One region of the Sinorhizobium sp. CCBAU 05631 genome, then DNA from elsewhere that is predicted to be linked to it. Evidence: predicted binding sites of a transcription regulator. Region 1 holds the regulator's gene; each other region holds the start of a gene.
What was found. The regulator LexA, encoded in region 1, represses DNA repair genes until DNA is damaged. The targets are predictions, from matches to a motif close to TGTTCNNNNTGTGTTCNG.
Positions count from the first base shown of each region.

Region 2: the regulator LexA is predicted to act here: its motif matches at 1,549-1,566, upstream of SS05631_RS19310 (YifB family Mg chelatase-like AAA ATPase).
Region 3: the regulator LexA is predicted to act here: its motif matches at 2,040-2,057, upstream of SS05631_RS00280 (DNA recombination protein RmuC).
Region 4: the regulator LexA is predicted to act here: its motif matches at 2,136-2,153, upstream of recA (recombinase RecA).

Region 1 is NZ_CP023063.1:1,473,932-1,478,357, forward strand. It holds gene SS05631_RS07385 (YrbL family protein) at 45-833, shown strand; tRNA gene SS05631_RS07390 (tRNA-Cys) at 1,052-1,125, opposite strand; gene lexA (transcriptional repressor LexA) at 1,391-2,101, opposite strand; gene SS05631_RS31345 (hypothetical protein) at 2,336-2,503, opposite strand; tRNA gene SS05631_RS07405 (tRNA-Ala) at 2,816-2,891, opposite strand; gene SS05631_RS07410 (sugar phosphate isomerase/epimerase) at 2,979-3,749, opposite strand; gene SS05631_RS07415 (hydroxyacid dehydrogenase) at 3,746-4,426, opposite strand, start outside.
Region 2 is NZ_CP023063.1:3,983,328-3,987,753, forward strand. It holds gene SS05631_RS19300 (endonuclease) at 1-346, shown strand, start outside; gene gshB (glutathione synthase) at 524-1,471, shown strand; gene SS05631_RS19310 (YifB family Mg chelatase-like AAA ATPase) at 1,647-3,179, shown strand; gene SS05631_RS19315 (hypothetical protein) at 3,330-3,770, shown strand; gene cysK (cysteine synthase A) at 4,055-4,426, opposite strand, start outside.
Region 3 is NZ_CP023063.1:56,418-60,843, reverse strand. It holds gene truA (tRNA pseudouridine(38-40) synthase TruA) at 1-432, opposite strand, end outside; gene fmt (methionyl-tRNA formyltransferase) at 432-1,367, opposite strand; gene def (peptide deformylase) at 1,450-1,974, opposite strand; gene SS05631_RS00280 (DNA recombination protein RmuC) at 2,091-3,296, shown strand; gene SS05631_RS00275 (ribokinase) at 3,348-4,247, shown strand.
Region 4 is NZ_CP023063.1:1,700,169-1,704,594, reverse strand. It holds gene SS05631_RS08465 (pseudouridine-5'-phosphate glycosidase) at 8-946, opposite strand; gene SS05631_RS08460 (carbohydrate kinase family protein) at 1,033-1,980, opposite strand; gene recA (recombinase RecA) at 2,212-3,297, shown strand; gene alaS (alanine--tRNA ligase) at 3,523-4,426, shown strand, end outside.

The DNA.
Region 1 (4,426 bases):
GACACAGTTTTGTTACAAAACTGTCACAATCCGGGGTTCAGAAAATGTTCGACGACAGGATCGAACTTTCCGACTGGCGTGAATGCGCTGCCGGACATCAGCGCAGCATTTTCGAGAATCGTCTCCATCCGAGTGTTCTCATCAAGGTTCTGAAGCTGGGATCCAGAGAAGCAAGCGGCACACGCCAGTCAAAGAGGGCGTTTGCATTCCTCAACCAATTCAAACGTTTCGGGGCCTATCGAACGTTTCGGCGTGAAGTCGACGAATTCCTTGAGCAGGCGAGAAAGTTCTCCCTCGCGGACGCCATCGAACTGCCGATACCGAAGATATTCGGCTTCGCCCAGACCGAGTACGGCCTGGGGCTCGTGGTGGAAAAAATAACCAGACGCGATGGGAAGCTCGCGCCCACCCTCGCTCAGTTGGCGTTTTCGGGGCAGCTCACCGCCAGGCATCTCACGATGATCGACGAAATCTTCGAACGGTTTCGCCGCCTGCACATCGTCATGATGGATGTAAATCCCGGCAATTTCGTCGTTACCGATCGCCGCGGTTACGATGAACTCATCTGCGTCGATGGGACGGGAGAGAAGAGTTTCTTACGCATTTTCGCTCTCTGTCGCCGTGCGAACGACATCAAGCTCAGACGGATGCGTTCGAAGCTGCTGACGAAGCTGGCGAGAATATTGGAGCATCCAGCCGCGATAGACGGAGAACAATCTGTCCACGCCGCACTGATGCGGCATTCAAAGCCGACCGGCCGCTATCTGCGCTTGTCAACTGCCTCGCCGCATCCGGCGCTCTTGGCGGCGGTCTTGTCGAGCGTACCGGTCTAATCGCCTCAACAGCTAAAGCTCCGGGGCAGGTTCGCGCCAAGCTTATATGGCTCGGCAGGCGAAAAATGCCTCGATTCAACTTTGGGTCGCCGATCGACGGGCTATAAACATCGACCTGAGCTGTGGGAAAACCCTGGAGCAGATTGCTACCAGCCAAGGGCGTGGCACCGGATCGAGCACCTGATCTCGTGACGTAGAATCGGCAATTAGATGTGTAATGGAGGCCTCGCCCGGAATTGAACCGGGGTACAAGGATTTGCAGTCCTCTGCGTCACCACTCCGCCACGAGGCCTCTCGTGCTCGTAAAATCGAGCGATGGCGGGCGTTTAAAACGAATCCATGTGGAGCGCAAGAGGGAGACGTTCAAAAAAGACGCCCACAAACAGCTTTGAACAGGCCGGAATACGAGAGCGCTTCTTGCCGGTGGCATGGCGGACGCCGAGACCAATAAACGCCGGCCGCAGTAAGCGAGATCACGGAAGGCAAAGAGAACAGTTCTGTCGTCGCGACCGCGCGAAACGACCGCACACAGGATCGGCACAGGAACCCAAATCGGCCTAGTGATAGCGCCGGATCAGACCGACGAGTTTGCCCTGAATTTTCACGCGGTCGGGTCCGAAGATGCGCGTTTCGTAAGCCGGATTCGCCGCTTCCAGTGCGATCGATGCGCCCTTGCGGCGGAATCGCTTCAAGGTTGCCTCCTCGTCGTCGATCAGGGCGACGACGATGTCGCCCGGGCTGGCGGTGCTGGCGTTGCGGATGATCACCGTGTCGCCATCGAGAATGCCCGCCTCGATCATCGAATCGCCCTTGATTTCGAGGGCGTAGTGCTCGCCGCTGCCGATCATCTCGACCGGCACGGAAATCTCGTGCGTATTGTTCTGAATGGCCGAAATCGGCACGCCGGCGGCGATCCGGCCCATGACCGGCACTGTCATGGACGCGCTCTCGACCGGCGGCGTTGGCGCCGGCTTCGGTGCCGGGGGCTTGCCGAGGCTGCCCTCGATGACGCTCGGCGAGAAGCCGCGCCGCGGCTGGGCTGGGCTCGAATAGGCTTCCGGCAGCTTGATGACCTCGAGCGCTCGGGCCCGATTGGGTAGCCGGCGAATGAAACCGCGTTCTTCCAGCGCAGTGATCAGCCGGTGGATGCCCGATTTCGACGCAAGATCGAGCGCATCTTTCATCTCGTCGAAGGAGGGCGGGACCCCGGATTCCTTCATCCGTTCATGAATGAACAGAAGCAATTCCTGTTGCTTGCGGGTCAGCATGCGCGTCACTCCAGATTCGCGAAACAAATCAAGAACAGAAACTATCCGTTCCATATGTGTTCCGCAAGCACTTAATATTCCGTGAACTCATGCGTCGAGGCGCGTCCGCTATCAGGGCGGCACGGACGGTTTGTGGGTATCGATGGTGGTGAAGACTTGCGTGCGGCAAGCGTCACACAAAGGCGAGCGTTTGCTCACCTTTGACGACGCTGTGCATCGTCTTGACAAGCCGTCCTAGTAGGCGAGGCGCAGCCCGCCGGGGCTAAGAACGTCGAAGTCGGGTTCAGGGTAGGGGCCGTACCACTGGGTGTAGGTCGTGTTGCCCGTAGCGCCTGTCGTGGCGCATCCTGAAAGTGTGAGAAGAGCGATTAAGGCGGCGGCGATCAGAGATTTGAGAGGCATGGTAGTCCCCACTTGCGGGAGTTGCCGATATGCAATGATGCCAGGTGCTAAGTCTCTCTCAAATCAGGCTCTTTGGCAAGCGAGGGGCAAGGCGGGAAGACGGCACATCGGGTGGAAAACACCGCTCCCTCTGACTTCGGGTCGCTCGCTTCTTAACGGAATTCGCGTTCGCAATGGGTCTGCTGCGAATACAGTCTGAAGTGGTGGTCGTCCGAGGGTGACGAGCCACGTCGGATCGGCCCGCTACAGAGATGTCGCTGATGTCTTAGCGATGTTCTGTTACCTATGTCTCCGGGTCGGACAAAGGTCGTTTGGTGGAGTCGAAGGGAGTCGAACCCTCGACCTCCGCAGTGCGATTGCGGCGCTCTCCCAACTGAGCTACGACCCCAGCCGTTCATCTATATAGGCGGATTTGAGCGCCCGCGCCAGTCCCTCCCGGCGTCTCGCGTGGGGAGGATCGGGGCCGTCGTGGATGTCACTCGAGGAGAATTTGCTTGAGCGTCGCGGCGTCCTCGATGAAGGCGGCGGGATCGTCATTGGCGACGAATTCCAGCATTGCAAAGCGTCGCCCGGTCCAGCGCGATGCGGGGAGGGCCGTGAGGACGCTTCGCCAATAGTCGGATGCCGATGCCAGGGGAAAACGGTTGCGATTTCGATCCCAGGCGAAGACGTGGACATGAGATACATGCTGACCGATGCGGGCGACCTCTGCGAGCGCCTCGCCGAGCTCCAGCCCGGGCCGCGGCTGCCAATAGAGATAAACATTGTCGTGGGCGATCGCGTCGATCAGGCGGCTTGCCGAGTCGGTCGTGTCCGTCAGCGATTGCGGGTGATATTCCAGCGAGACGGTCACGCGGTGGCGCGCGGCTTCGGCGCCCATGTCGCGGATCGCCTTTGCGGCATCACGTCTTTCGCCTGCGCTGTAGTCCTTTGAATCGCGCCGGCGGGTGCCTGGCCAGATGCGGATATTCGAGGCACCGAGTGCAATCGCGCTCTCGAGCGCACGCCTGAATTCGATGAGGTCGTCAGTCGGTGGCGCGACATAGGATCCGTAGGATGTCGTCAGTTCGGCCCTTGCGCTGAGGAGCCCGACGATCCGGGCGTTGGACGTGTCGCCCGGAGCAATATGAGCGTCGCCTGCCCATTCGATCGCCGCAAGACCGGCGCTCCGGGCTAAGCCGACGATTTTTTCCGGAGGCAAGCTCCTGAAGGTGACGGTGCAGAGCCCCGGTTCGAAATCGCTCATGCCATGCGCTCCAGGTCGTGCTTGCGGACTTCGAACAGCAGCTGCCGGCCTTCCAGAAAGCGCTCGATTTCGTCGACGGCCATTTCGCCGAGTCGCGTCCTCTCAAGTCCGATGGCGCCGGCAATGTGCGGCGTTAGGAAGACGTTCGGCAAATCATAGAAAGGCGACGTTCCTTCCGGCACCTCGGGATCCGTCACGTCGATGACGGCATTGATTGCGCCCGTCTTCAGCCGGTCTATCAGTGCGGCCTCGTCCACGAGCGCACCCCGCGCCGTATTGATCAGTGTCGCACCGTTCTTCATCAGGGACAGCCGCCGCCCGTCGATCATGTGCTGGGTCTCGGGCAGAGAAGGCGCATGCAGCGAGACTATATCCGAATGCGCCATCAGCGTCTCGAGATCGGCTTTTTCGACACCGATAGCCGAAGCGCTTTCTTCCCCGACCACGGGATCGTAGAGCAGCACCCGATAATCGAAGGGGCGAAGCAGGTCGATCACCCGCCTTCCGATCCGCGAGGCGCCAACGATGCCGATGGTGCGGCGGTAGTTTCCAATAGCCTGCCCCTGCAGCAGCTGGATGCGCTGACGCCCTCTGTCGGCGGCATAAAGGTCGCGGAAGCGAAAAACGTGCTTGCCCGAAAAAATGATTGCCGCCAGCGTGAACTCCGCGACCGGCAC
Region 2 (4,426 bases), 1.5 Mb from region 1:
GATGAAGGAACTGATCGATCAGCTGGACACCACCTTTCCCGAACTTCCGATCCTGACCGGCGGCGATCTCAATACGGGAAACCATATCGGCGGCGATTTCGAGGCGGAGGGCCTCTTTGCGGCGAGCGCTGCACGCGGCTTCACCCGCCACGGCGGACCGCTCGATCAGATGACCACCCGTCCGAGCCTGATCACCCGTTGGCCGAAACGGGCGATGAAGCTCGACTGGTTCTTAGCGCGGGGGCTGAAGATCGGCGAGAGCCGCATCGTTCCCTCGCTCGACACCTCAGGGCGGCCGCTCTCCGATCACGACCTCATCACCTGCCTCGTCGAGGGTTTCCAATAGGCGCCGGTCTCCTTGCCTAAGCGCCTTGCGCATTCTACATGTGGCGGGCCTCCTGTGGCGGTGTCCGCCGTTGCGGGTGCATGATCGTCGCGGTAGCGCTTTGAATTGCTGTATGATTTCGCCGAAGCGATTTCCGCCTTGGGCGAATGCGGCAGGGGAACCAACGGGAACGGGAAAATGGCAGGAATCGTCAATGTCGGGGTCCAAATGGACCATGTCTCGGGCATCACCATTGCGGGCGATTCCACCTTTGCCATGAGCCTCGAGGCACAGGCGCGCGGGTACCGGCTGTTCCACTACACGCCCGACAAGCTGTCGCTGCGTGACGGCAAGGTCTATGCGACCGCGCAGCAGATGACGCTGCGCGACGTCAAGGGCGACCATTTCACGCTGGACGAGCCCGAGCGGATCGATCTTTCGACCATGGACGTCATCCTGCTTCGCCAGGATCCGCCCTTCGACATGGCCTATATCACCTCGACGCATCTTCTGGAGCGGCTTCACCCGAAGACGCTCGTCGTCAACGACCCGGCCTGGGTGCGCAATTCGCCGGAGAAAATCTTCGTCACCGAATTTCCCGACCTGATGCCGCGGACGCTGATCACGCGGGATGCGAGCGAGATCGCCCGCTTCCGCGAGGAGATGGGCGACATCATCCTGAAGCCGCTCTACGGCAATGGCGGCGCCGGAGTCTTCCATTCGGCGCGCGACGATCGCAATCTCTCGTCGCTGCTTGAAATGTTCGGCCAGATGTTTCGCGAGCCCTTCATTGCTCAGGAATATCTGCCGGCGGTCCGAAAGGGCGACAAACGCATCCTGCTCGTCGATGGCGAGCCGGTTGGCGCCATCAACCGCGTCCCGGCCGAACACGACGCCCGCTCCAACATGCATGTCGGCGGCCGCGCCGAGGCGACCGAGCTCACCGCTCGCGAGAAGGAAATCTGCGCCCGCATCGGACCGGCGCTGAAAGAACGCGGCTTCCTCTTCGTCGGCATTGATGTCATCGGGGATTACATGACCGAAATCAACGTCACTTCGCCGACTGGCATCCGCGAGGTCAAGAAGTTCGGCGGCGCCGATGTCGCCGGCATGCTCTGGGATGCAATCGAAAAGAAACGCGGCTGACCTCCGCAATCGTTTAGGAACGTTCGACCTGCCCGATCGGCATGCCGCCGGCACGCCGATTTCACCTCACGCGCGTTTGTTCTATTATTGTTCTTGTTTTTAAGCGCGTACCGTGCAAGATTTGGCTTGCTACCGGCGGCGGTTGTGCGGTGCAGGCTGGAGCAATGGGGGCATCATGGTCGCGCGCGTCAGCACGGTTGCGTTTCAGGGTATCGAGGGCGTTCCGGTCGACGTCCAGGTAATGGTGGCTCCTGGCAAGGTCGGCATGCAGATCGTCGGGCTGCCGGACAAGGCCGTTGCCGAAAGCCGCGAACGCGTCCAGGCGGCGCTGCACGCCTCGGGCCTGGCGCTGCCGGCCAAGCGGGTCACCGTCAATCTGGCGCCGGCCGACCTGCCCAAGGAAGGCAGCCATTTCGACCTCGCCATCGCGCTCGGCCTGATGGCGGCGCTCGGCGCCATCCCAGCGGATGCACTTTCCGGCTATGTGGTCATTGGCGAGCTCAATCTCGACGGCACGATCGCTCCAGTTGCCGGCGCGCTGCCGGCGGCGATCGGGGCCAATGGACTCGGCAAGGGGCTGATCTGCCCCGCCCAAAGCGGCGCTGAAGCGGCCTGGGCCGGCGCCGAGATCGATATCCTGGCGCCGCGCAGCCTGATTGCCATCGCCAATCATTTCCGCGGCACGCAGGTGCTCTCCCGCCCCGAACCGGCAGTCCGGGCGGCCGCCGCCGATCTTCCCGATCTCGCCGACATCAAGGGCCAGGAAAGCGCCAAACGGGCGCTGGAGGTCGCGGCCGCCGGCAATCACAATCTCCTGATGGTAGGCCCTCCCGGTTCCGGCAAGTCGATGCTGGCGTCGCGTCTGCCGTCCATCCTGCCGCCGCTCTCCCCAGCCGAACTGCTCGAAGTGTCGATGATCCATTCGATCGCCGGGCAATTGGCGGGCGGCAAGCTCTCCGACCGCCGGCCGTTCCGTGCGCCGCACCATTCCGCCACCATGGCGGCGCTGATCGGCGGCGGTTTGCGGGCAAAACCCGGGGAGGCGTCGCTCGCCCATCATGGCGTCCTGTTTCTCGACGAGTTTCCGGAGTTTCCCCCGCAGGTGCTCGATGCGCTGCGCCAGCCGCTCGAAACCGCCGAATGCGTCATTGCGCGCGCCAATCACCGTGTGAGCTACCCGGCGGCGATCCAGCTCGTCGCCGCGATGAACCCCTGCCGCTGCGGCATGGCCGGCGAGCCGGGCCGCAGCTGCGCCCGCGGCCCGCGCTGCATGGCCGATTACCAGGCGCGGATTTCCGGTCCGCTGATGGACCGCATCGATATCCGCATCGACGTGCCCGCCGTCAGTGCCGCCGACCTCATCCGCCCCGGCACGGCGGAGGCAAGCGCCGTCGTCGCGCGCCGCGTCGCCCGCGCCCGCGAGTTGCAGCGGGGTCGCTTCGCCGCCCTCGGCCATCCGGAATTGACGAGCAATGCCCGGGCATCGACGGCGATGATCGAGAGAATCGCCGAACCCGACTCGGCGGGGCTGCAGCTCCTCAGGGACGCCGCGGAAAAGATGAAGTTCTCGGCGCGCGGCTATCACCGTGTGCTGAAGGTGGCCCGCACGCTCGCCGATCTCGACGAAGCACCGACCGTCGGACGGATCCATCTCGCCGAAGCGATCTCCTATCGCGTCGCCGGCGAGCGCCTGCCGGTAGCGGCGTAGCGCTCGCCTGGCCCAGTTGCACAAATCCAAGTCCATCTCTCAAGGCCCGCTATCGTGTTCCCCTTCAACGGCACCTTCCAACCAAACGGTTTCGTTATGCCGCTCGCCCTTGTGGCAGGCATTCTCCTTGGACCGGCCGTGGGGTCGGCAGTGTCCGAGAACCCAAGCAAGCTCTCCTATGGGGCGAGAATCGGCATGACGATGACGATCGTTTCGAAGGAGGGAATTGGAACGGCAAACGCTGTGATCCGCCTGAAGCACACGCCGCAGGACGCGAAAGTCTTCTGCGTCGAATATCTCCGCGATGACTCGTTGCGCTGCATTGGAGACGTGATCGCGACGACGAAGCTCGCTGACCGCGTCACCGGCAATTGCGTCGAGCGCACCTGGACGGACATGCATGGCTCCAGCTATTCCTTTCACGGCTCCGCCAGGCAGTCTCCTGAAATGATCAAGAAAGGGCTGCTGTCGGAGACGGACTATCTCATCCGCCGCGACGGTGACGAGGCTTTTCTCCCAAACCTTTCGCTTGCCTCCTACGCCGAGAGGCTCGAAATTTTTCAAAGCCTTTGCCCCGGAATTGCGAAATAGCGCCCCGAAACGCCGAAGCGTGCTGCACTACAGCGTCCGCGCCCTTTCAGGCGATCGCGATCAGCGACGGCGGGATGAACCTTTCATCGCCGAGTTCGCCTCGAAGATGAGATCGATGAGGGAGGTGCGGAGAATGCGAAAGCGGCTTCGACCAAGGCCGACCTCATGAACAAGCCCGGCGATTGGCACGAGATCGTCGTGTCGCTGAACAGCGAAGGGATCGAGCGCGGTATGGGCGGAAAACCGAGCACCTCCTCTCATCCCGCTCCGCAGTGCCCGCGCCTCTACCCGCCCAGCCCCTCGAAAAGCACCGTCGAAAGATAACGCTCCGCAAAGGACGGAATGATCACCACGATCATCTTGCCGGCATTCTCCTCGCGCCGGCCGACTTCGATCGCCGCCTGGAGCGCGGCGCCGGAGGAGATACCGACCGGCACGCCTTCGAGCGTGGCGACGAGCCGTGCCACTTCGACCGCTTCGCCCGCATTCACGGTGACGACCTCGTCATAGATCGAGGTGTCGAGGATCGGCGGCGCGAAGCCAGCGCCGATGCCCTGGATCTTGTGCGGTCCCGGCGTGCCGCCCGAGAGAACCGGCGACTCCTCGGGCTCGACGGCAATCACCTTGACCGACGGCTTGCGCGCCTTCAGCACTTG
Region 3 (4,426 bases), 1.4 Mb from region 1:
ATGCATCGCCTCATGGTCGAGCGTCTTCGGCACCCACCAGGCGCGCCGTGCCTCGAGCGCCAGCGGCGAACGGCGGGAGATGATGCGGTAGAGATAATGCCTGCGGACGGCCGAAAAGCGCGCGTCGAATTCCGGCGGAACTTCGGCCGCGTCGAGGATCGACACCCGCTCGGCGGCGAGCGTCAGGTGGGCATTGAGCGCATTGCGCAGCGTGTGGGTCTTCCATTCGCGGGTCAGGTCGAGATGCGCCACCTGGCCCCTGGCGTGGACGCCGGAATCGGTGCGTCCCGCGCCGCGGATCGAGACGGTCTCGCCGGTCAGGGACAGCACTGCCTTCTCGATCGCCCCTTGTACGGAGGGACCGTTCTCCTGCCGCTGCCAACCGACATAATCGGAGCCGTCATATTCGACGGTCAGCCGGTAGCGCGGCATCAGGAAATCCTCGTGCCGGCGGCGATCGGCGTGCCGCGCAGAAAGTCAGGCGCAGCAAGCGCCTTGCCGCCTGCCCGCTGCAGGCGCGTCGGCCGCACCGCCCCTTCGCCGCAGGCGATCGTCAAGCCGTCGTCCAGGATCGTGCCCGGCGTGCCGGCCCCTGCGGCAAGCTCCGACCCCAGCACCTTGATCCGCTCCATCCGCCCGGCGACCTGAAGTTCGAACCAGGCGCCCGGAAAGGGCGCGAGGCCGCGGATATGATTGTGAACGTCGGCCGCCGGCCGCATGAAAACGATCCGCGTCTCGTCCTTCGTAATCTTGGCGGCGTAGGCGACGCCTTCCTCGGGCTGCGGTGTCAGCGTCAGTTCGCCCATCTCGAGCCGCACCATCGCCTCTTTCATGAGCGCCGCTCCGACATGCATCAGCTTGTCGTGCAGCTCGCCGGCCGTCATCGTCTCGCCGATCGGAACAGACTTGACGAGCGCCACGGGCCCGGTGTCGAGGCCCTTATCCATTTTCATCACCATCATGCCGGTCTCACGGTCCCCGGCCATGATCGCCCTCTGAATCGGTGCGGCACCCCGCCAGCGCGGCAGGAGCGAGGCATGGCCGTTATAGCAGCCGTGGCGAGTGCCCGAGAGGATCTCCTCCGGCAGCAGCAGGCCATAGGCGACGACGACTGCCACATCGGCACCGAAATCGCGAAAGATCTGCCGATCCGCGGTTTGCCTGAGGTTGACGGGTGTCAACACCGGAACACCGAGAAGTTCGGCCGCCTGATGCACCGGCGACTTTTGCAGATCGAGGCCGCGCCGGCCGCCGGGACGCGGCGGCTGCGTGTAGACGGCGACGATCTCGTGACGCGCCTCGACGAGAGCAGAGAGCGTCGGCACGGAGAATTCCGGTGTGCCCATGAAGATGATGCGAAGCGGCAAGGCGGTGAACTCCGTCTTTCTCAAATGCCCCAAGCAGGGCAGCGGCTCCGAGTCAAACGCCTCTAGGCGCGGGGCGCGACGGTCAGATGGCCTTGGCGCCGCGCGTCTTGGCCGCCTTGGCGAACTTGCGGATCACCATGTCGCGCTTGAGCTTGGAGATGTAATCGATGAACAGGACGCCGTTCAGATGGTCGATCTCGTGCTGCAGGCAGGTGGCGAGCAAGCCGTTGGCCTCAACTACCTGCTCCTTGCCGCCGCGGTCGAGATATTCGACGGTGATCGCCGCCGGTCGCTCGACTTCGGCATAATAGTCAGGGATCGACAGGCAGCCTTCCTCGTAGACGGAGCGCTCCTCGGAGGATTTCACGATCTTCGGATTGAGGAAGACCAGCGGTTTCTTCTCCTCGCCCTCCTTCGAAACGTCGAGAACCAGAAGGCGCTTCGGCACGCCGATCTGGATCGCCGCCAGTCCGATGCCGGGAGCGTCATACATGGTCTCGAGCATATCGTCGGCAAGCCGGCGAATGTCGGCGTCGATCGTCTCAACGGGCGTCGAAACCTGGCGCAGAAGCGGATCGGGAAGGATGATGAGCGGCTTGATCGTCATGCTCCCCCATAGCCGATCTTTCCGTCGCTGCGCAAGAAAATTGCCGTGTGATGAGTTGAGCCGTTTGTTCTTGTTTTGATCTAGTTTTCAGATGCGAATCTGTTTAGGCTGCCGCCATGGAGCCCACTGCCTTCGCCATCGACCAGCCGCTGTTCCTCATCGGCACCTTTCCCCTAACGGCTGGCCATCTGCTCAGCCTCGCCGCTCTCCTGTTCGTTTTGCTGGCAATTGCGTCGGCCCGCAGGGCGCGGGCGCTTCGCGCCGACGACCGGGACCAGCAGCTATCGGCGCTGCTCGCGGCACAGACCGAAATGCAGGGACGCATCGCCGCGATGGCCGATGTCTTCGGCACACGGCAGGCGGAACTCAACCAATCGCTCAGCCAGCGCATCGACGGCATGACGCACCGGATCGGCGCGTCGATCAGCGAACAGACGAAGGCGACCCACGAGAATTTAAGGCGGCTGCAGGAGCGGCTGGCGGTCATCGACAGCGCCCAGAATAATATCCAGTCTCTCGCCAGGGACATGGCCGGGCTGCAGAGCATTCTTGCCAACAAGCAGACGCGCGGCGCCTTCGGCCAGTCGCGGATGGAGGCGATCGTTGCCGACGGCCTGCCGATGGGCGCCTTCACCTTCCAGGCGACGCTTTCGAACGGGGCGAGGCCGGACTGCATCATCCGCATGCCGAATGCCCAACCGCCGCTCGTCATCGACGCAAAATTCCCGCTCGAAGCCTGGAATGCCATGCGTGATGCGGAAAGTGCCGAGCGGCGCCAGCAGGCGGCGCAAGCCTTCCGACGCGACATGGAGGTCCATATCCGCGATATCGCCAGCAAATATCTGCTCGCCGGCGAGACGCAGGAAACCGCCTTCCTGTTCGTTCCGTCCGAATCGATCTTTGCGGAAATCCACGAGCATTTCGAAGCGACCGTCCAGAAGGCGCACCGCCAGCGCATCGTCATCGTCTCGCCGTCGCTGCTGCTCCTTTCCATCCAGGTGATCCAGTCGATCCTGAAGGACGCCCGCATGCGCGAGCAGGCGCATCTGATCCAGGGCGAGGTGGTGCGCCTGATGGAGGATCTCTCGCGGCTCGACGAACGGGTCCGGAAGCTGCAGGGCCACTTCGCGATGACCCAGAAGGATGTCGAGGACATTCTGATCTCCTCCGACAAGCTGACGCGTCGCGGCGCCAAGATCGAGGCGCTGGAACTGGAGGCCGCACCGGCGAACCACGGCGCCAGGGAGCCGGCCGACAAGAGTGAGCGGGCAGTCGACAACCGCATCGGGCAATTGAAGCTGCGGGTGGTTGACGAAGACTGACGGCCTCGGGCACTCTCCGGCACAATCAGCAACCCGACGGGACATCTCCACATGATCACTGTTCTTGGGTCCATCAACATGGACCTGATCGCCACGACCGCACGCCTTCCGAAGCCGGGCGAAACCGTTGCCGGAACGGGCTTTTCCACCGCCGCCGGCGGCAAGGGGGCGAACCAGGCGCTGGCAGCCCGGCGCGCCGGCGCTTCCGTGCGGATGGCCGGCGCCGTCGGCTCGGACAGCTTTGCGGAAGGCGCGCTTACCCTGCTCAAGGAGGCGGGCACGGACCTTGGCCTCACCAAGACCGTGAGCGAGCCGACCGGGACCGCCCATATCCTCGTCGGCGGTGACGGCGAGAACGTCATCGTCGTCGTCGCCAGCGCCAATGCGACGGTGAGCGAGAGCGACGCGGTCACGGCCCTCGAGAAAATGGCGGCCGGCGACACGCTGATGCTGCAGCTCGAAATTCCGGCGGCCTCGGTGGAGAAGGCGCTGGTGGAGGCCAGACGCCGTGGCATCCGCTCGATCATCAACATCGCGCCGTTAACGCCGGAGGCGGCCCGCCTTGGCCGCATGGCCGACATCGTCATTGCAAACGAGACCGAGTTCGAGCTTTTGGCGGGCAAAAGCGGTATTGCCGGCGCTGAGCGTGAAGCGGCAATGAAGGACCTCCACGACGAAACCGGACAGATCGTCATCGTCACCCTCGGTGCCGAGGGTGTCGCCGCCGTCCATCAGGGCGATATTCACAGCGCCAAGGGGCTGGCGATCGAACCCGTCGATACGGTCGGAGCTGGAGATACGTTCTGCGGCTATCTCGCGGCAAGCCTCGACGCGGGACTCGCCTTCCCCGATGCGCTGCGCCGTGCCGCCGCCGCCGGATCGCTCGCCTGCCTGAAAGCGGGAGCACAGCCGTCCATACCGCTCGCCTCCGAGGTCGCCGCGCGCCTTTGACTGCCGCAGTCTATTTTTGGTCCGTTTCGCGATCTGGATAGGATTTGGCGCGGCAACGATGCTCGCCGCGCAGAATCCACTTTGGACGGCCAGGAATTGGCCCGGATGTTGGCCTTAAATTAATCTTTGATGATCTATCCAGATTGCGAGGCAGCCCGCTCGCATCGGTCCGGCTCCTG
Region 4 (4,426 bases), 230 kb from region 1:
TCTACTTCTACTTCGCCCCGCCTGCCGCCAATGCGACGGCGATCTCGGCGGCGAGGCGCGCGTTGTTCTCGACGAGCGCAATATTGGTCTCGAGGCTCCGGCCCTCGGTCATATGAAAGAGATTGTCGAGCAGATAGGGTGTCACCGCCTTGCCGATAATCTCGTCGCTCGCCGCATTGTCCAGAGCACGCGCGATGTAGATTTCCATCTCCTCCCGCGGAATCTGGCTTTCCTCCGGGACAGGATTGGCGACCAGCATGCCGCCATCGACGCCGAGCAGTTCGCGCATCCGCTGGAAATTCGCGATAGCCGCTGGGCTGTTCAGCATCAGCGGGCTCCGGATGCCGGAATCGCGCGACCAGAAGGCGGGGAAGGTTTCGCTGTCATAGGTGACGACCGGGACGCCCCTGGTTTCCAGCACTTCCAGCGTCTTCGGAATGTCGAGGATGGCCTTCGCGCCGGCGCAAACGACGATGACGCCGGTTCGGGCGAGTTCGTCCAGATCGGCGGAAATGTCGAAACTCTGTTCCGCGCCGCGATGGACGCCGCCGATGCCGCCGGTCGCAAAGACGCTGATGCCGGCCCGCGCCGCCGCGATCATCGTTGCGGCGACTGTCGTGGCGCCGGTACGGCGCTCGGCGAGGGCGAAGGCGAGGTCGGCGCGCGACAGCTTCATTGCGCCCTCGGTTTTCGCAAGAGCCTCAAGCTTCGCGTCATCGAGGCCGATATGAAGGACGCCGTGGATCACCGCGATCGTGGCAGGGATGGCTCCTTGGTCGCGGATGATCGCTTCGACGCTGCGCGCCATTTCGAGATTGCCCGGATAGGGCATGCCATGCGTGATGATCGTCGATTCCAGCGCCACGATGGGCGCGCCGCGCGCCTTGGCGGCGGCGACTTCATCGGAATACTCGATGGGCAGGAAAGGCGAGGAGGATTTTGTCATGGTCTTTCGCTTCTGATGAGGGGAGCGTCAGGCGGGCGGGAGTCGTCATGCATTTCCGCCTTCCGCCCGGAATTCGGCTGCGGACTTCATGACAGCATTTGGGGCTCCGGCACAAGGGCCAGCACCCGCGCGAGATTGTCCGCCGACATCTCCTCGGCGGCGGCTAGCAGCGAGTGGAGCGTCAGGACGGCGGCGGCGATGCCGCGCCGGAGGCAGCCGGCGAGATCGAAGCCGGCGAGCCGGGCAGCGAGAAAGCCCGATGCCAGCGCGTCGCCGGCGCCTGTCACGTCTGCAAGTGCGGGCAGGGCAGGCGGGATGGCCAGGCAGGCGCCTTCCCGGTCGAAGGCAACCGCTGCTTTGCCGCCGCGGGTGACGACGCCGCCGGCAAGGCCTGCAGACCGCAGCAGTGACGGCCACTCCTCTACGTCGGCGGCCTCGGCGCCGGTCAGCGCCCGCGCCTCCGCCTCGTTCATGAAGAGGAAGTCGAGGCCGGTCAGGCTTTGGCGGTACCGGACCACCTTGGCCGGGGAAACGGCGATGCCGGCAAGAATGCGGTGCGGTCCCGCCGTCGCATCGACCAGCGCCGTCAGCGTCTCTTGAGGCAGGTTGGCGTCCATGAGCACGAGATCGCTCGACGCGAGGATTTCGCGCGTCGCACGCTGCTGCAGCCGGCGTGGCGAGAACGAGCCGTAGAGATCCATGTCGGCAAGGGCGATCACCAGATTGCCGTCCTTTTCGAGGATTGCCGTATAGCTCGGCGTCTTGCGATCAAGAAAGATGAATGGGCAATCGATGACGCCGGCAGCGGCGGCCGCGGCGGCCACCAGATCACCGGCCGGATCGCCGCCGCGCGGGCTGATCATCCGCACCCGGTGGCCGAGACGCGCGAGATTCCTGGCGGCGTTGAAGCCGCCGCCTCCCGCCTCCTCGAACCAGGTTCCGGGATTACTCGCTCCAGGCACCGTCGTGCCGCTGATACGGCCGCGCCGGTCGACATGGGCGCCGCCCAGAACGGTGATTTCCCGCTTCGTCATTCGAACACCTCTATCGGCGAATCGGCGCTATGGCGAGAAGCCCGTGCGAACTGCCGCGCAGCCTGTGGAAATGCGCTACAATAGCCCGTGAACAGGAATCGAACACTCACAAGATACCTATTTTGATTCAGGGACTTGAAGTGCCATTGCCAAAATAGAACAAAGCATGTACAAAATCTCCTGCGGCGGCTTCATTGCCTCGATAGCTCCAATAACCTAAAGGTGGACCCAATGGCACAAAACTCTTTGCGGCTCGTAGAGGACAAATCGGTGGACAAAAGCAAGGCACTTGAAGCGGCTCTTTCCCAGATCGAACGTTCGTTCGGCAAGGGATCGATCATGAAGCTCGGATCGAAGGACAGCGTCGTCGAGATCGAAACCGTCTCGACCGGGTCGCTCGGCCTCGATATCGCGCTCGGCATCGGCGGCCTGCCGAAAGGCCGCATCATCGAGATTTACGGACCGGAAAGCTCGGGCAAGACGACCTTGGCGCTGCAGACCGTTGCCGAGGCACAGAAGAAGGGCGGCATCTGCGCCTTCGTCGACGCCGAACACGCGCTCGATCCGGTCTATGCGCGCAAGCTCGGCGTCGACCTCGAGAACCTCTTGATCTCGCAGCCCGACACGGGCGAGCAGGCGCTCGAAATCACCGACACGCTGGTTCGCTCCGGCGCGATCGACGTGCTTGTGGTCGACTCGGTGGCCGCGCTTGTGCCGCGTGCCGAAATCGAAGGCGAGATGGGCGACAGTCTGCCGGGCATGCAGGCCCGCCTGATGAGCCAGGCGCTGCGCAAGCTGACCGCGTCGATCTCCAAGTCCAACTGCATGGTGATCTTCATCAACCAGATCCGCATGAAGATCGGCGTGATGTTCGGCTCGCCGGAAACGACGACGGGCGGCAACGCACTGAAGTTCTACGCGTCGGTCCGCCTCGACATCCGCCGCATCGGCTCGGTCAAGGAGCGCGAGGAAGTCGTCGGCAACCAGACCCGCGTCAAGGTCGTCAAGAACAAGATGGCGCCGCCCTTCAAGCAGGTGGAGTTCGACATCATGTATGGCGAAGGCGTTTCCAAGACCGGCGAACTGATCGACCTCGGCGTCAAGGCCGGCATTGTCGAGAAGTCCGGCGCCTGGTTCTCCTACAACAGCCAGCGCCTGGGGCAGGGGCGTGAAAATGCCAAGCTGTTCCTGCGCGACAATCCCGATCTCGCTCGAGAAATCGAGATGGCCTTGCGGCAGAACGCCGGGCTGATTGCCGACCGGTTCCTGGAAAATGGCGGGCCGGAGAGCGAAGGCGACGAAGCGGCCGACATGTAAGAGCCAAACTTCAGTTTGCATGCCATCAACCGGCCGTCGATCAGATCGGCCGGTTTTTGCTGCCGTCTGGACAGCATGATATGCGGAAGATAAAAGCCTGTGGTTCCGGTGACGGCGTCATCGGCGAGGCGGCTATGCGTGGTAGACGCGGGGTTGAAGGAAAACGGCGCAATGCGCGGAAAACGCGCTGGGTTGCAGCCGGCATGTGCACAGATAGGACGCAAGATGAGCGGCGTGAATGAAATCCGGTCGATGTTTCTCGACTATTTCCGCAAGAACGGTCACGAAATCGTGCCGTCGAGCCCTCTGGTGCCGCGCAACGACCCGACCCTGATGTTCACCAATGCCGGCATGGTGCAGTTCAAGAACGTCTTCACCGGTCTCGAGCAGCGGCCCTATTCGACCGCGGCGACGGCGCAGAAATGCGTGCGCGCCGGCGGCAAGCACAACGACCTCGACAATGTCGGCTACACGGCCCGGCACCACACTTTCTTCGAGATGCTCGGCAACTTCTCCTTCGGCGATTATTTCAAGGAACGGGCGATCGAGCTCGCTTGGAGCCTGATCACCAAGGAATACGGGCTCGACGCCAAGCGCCTGCTCGTCACTGTCTACCATACCGACGACGAGGCATTTGACCTCTGGAAGAAGATCGCCGGCCTCAGCGACGAGCGCATCATTCGCATTCCGACCAGCGACAATTTCTGGGCGATGGGCGATACCGGTCCCTGCGGTCCCTGCTCGGAAATCTTTTATGACCACGGCGAGCAGATCTGGGGCGGCCCGCCCGGCTCGGCCGAGGAAGACGGCGACCGCTTCATCGAGATCTGGAACCTCGTCTTCATGCAATACGAGCAGGTCACCAAGGAAGAGCGGGTCAACCTGCCGCGGCCGTCGATCGACACTGGCATGGGTCTCGAGCGCGTCGCCGCCGTGCTGCAGGGCCAGCACGACAATTACGACATCGATCTGTTCCGCGCCCTGATCGCAGCCTCCGAGGAGGCGACCGGCGTCAAGGCGGAGGGTGACCGCCGCGCGAGCCACCGCGTCATCGCCGACCACCTGCGTTCCTCCGCTTTCCTGATCGCCGACGGCGTGCTGCCTTCCAACGAAGGCCGTGGCTATGTGC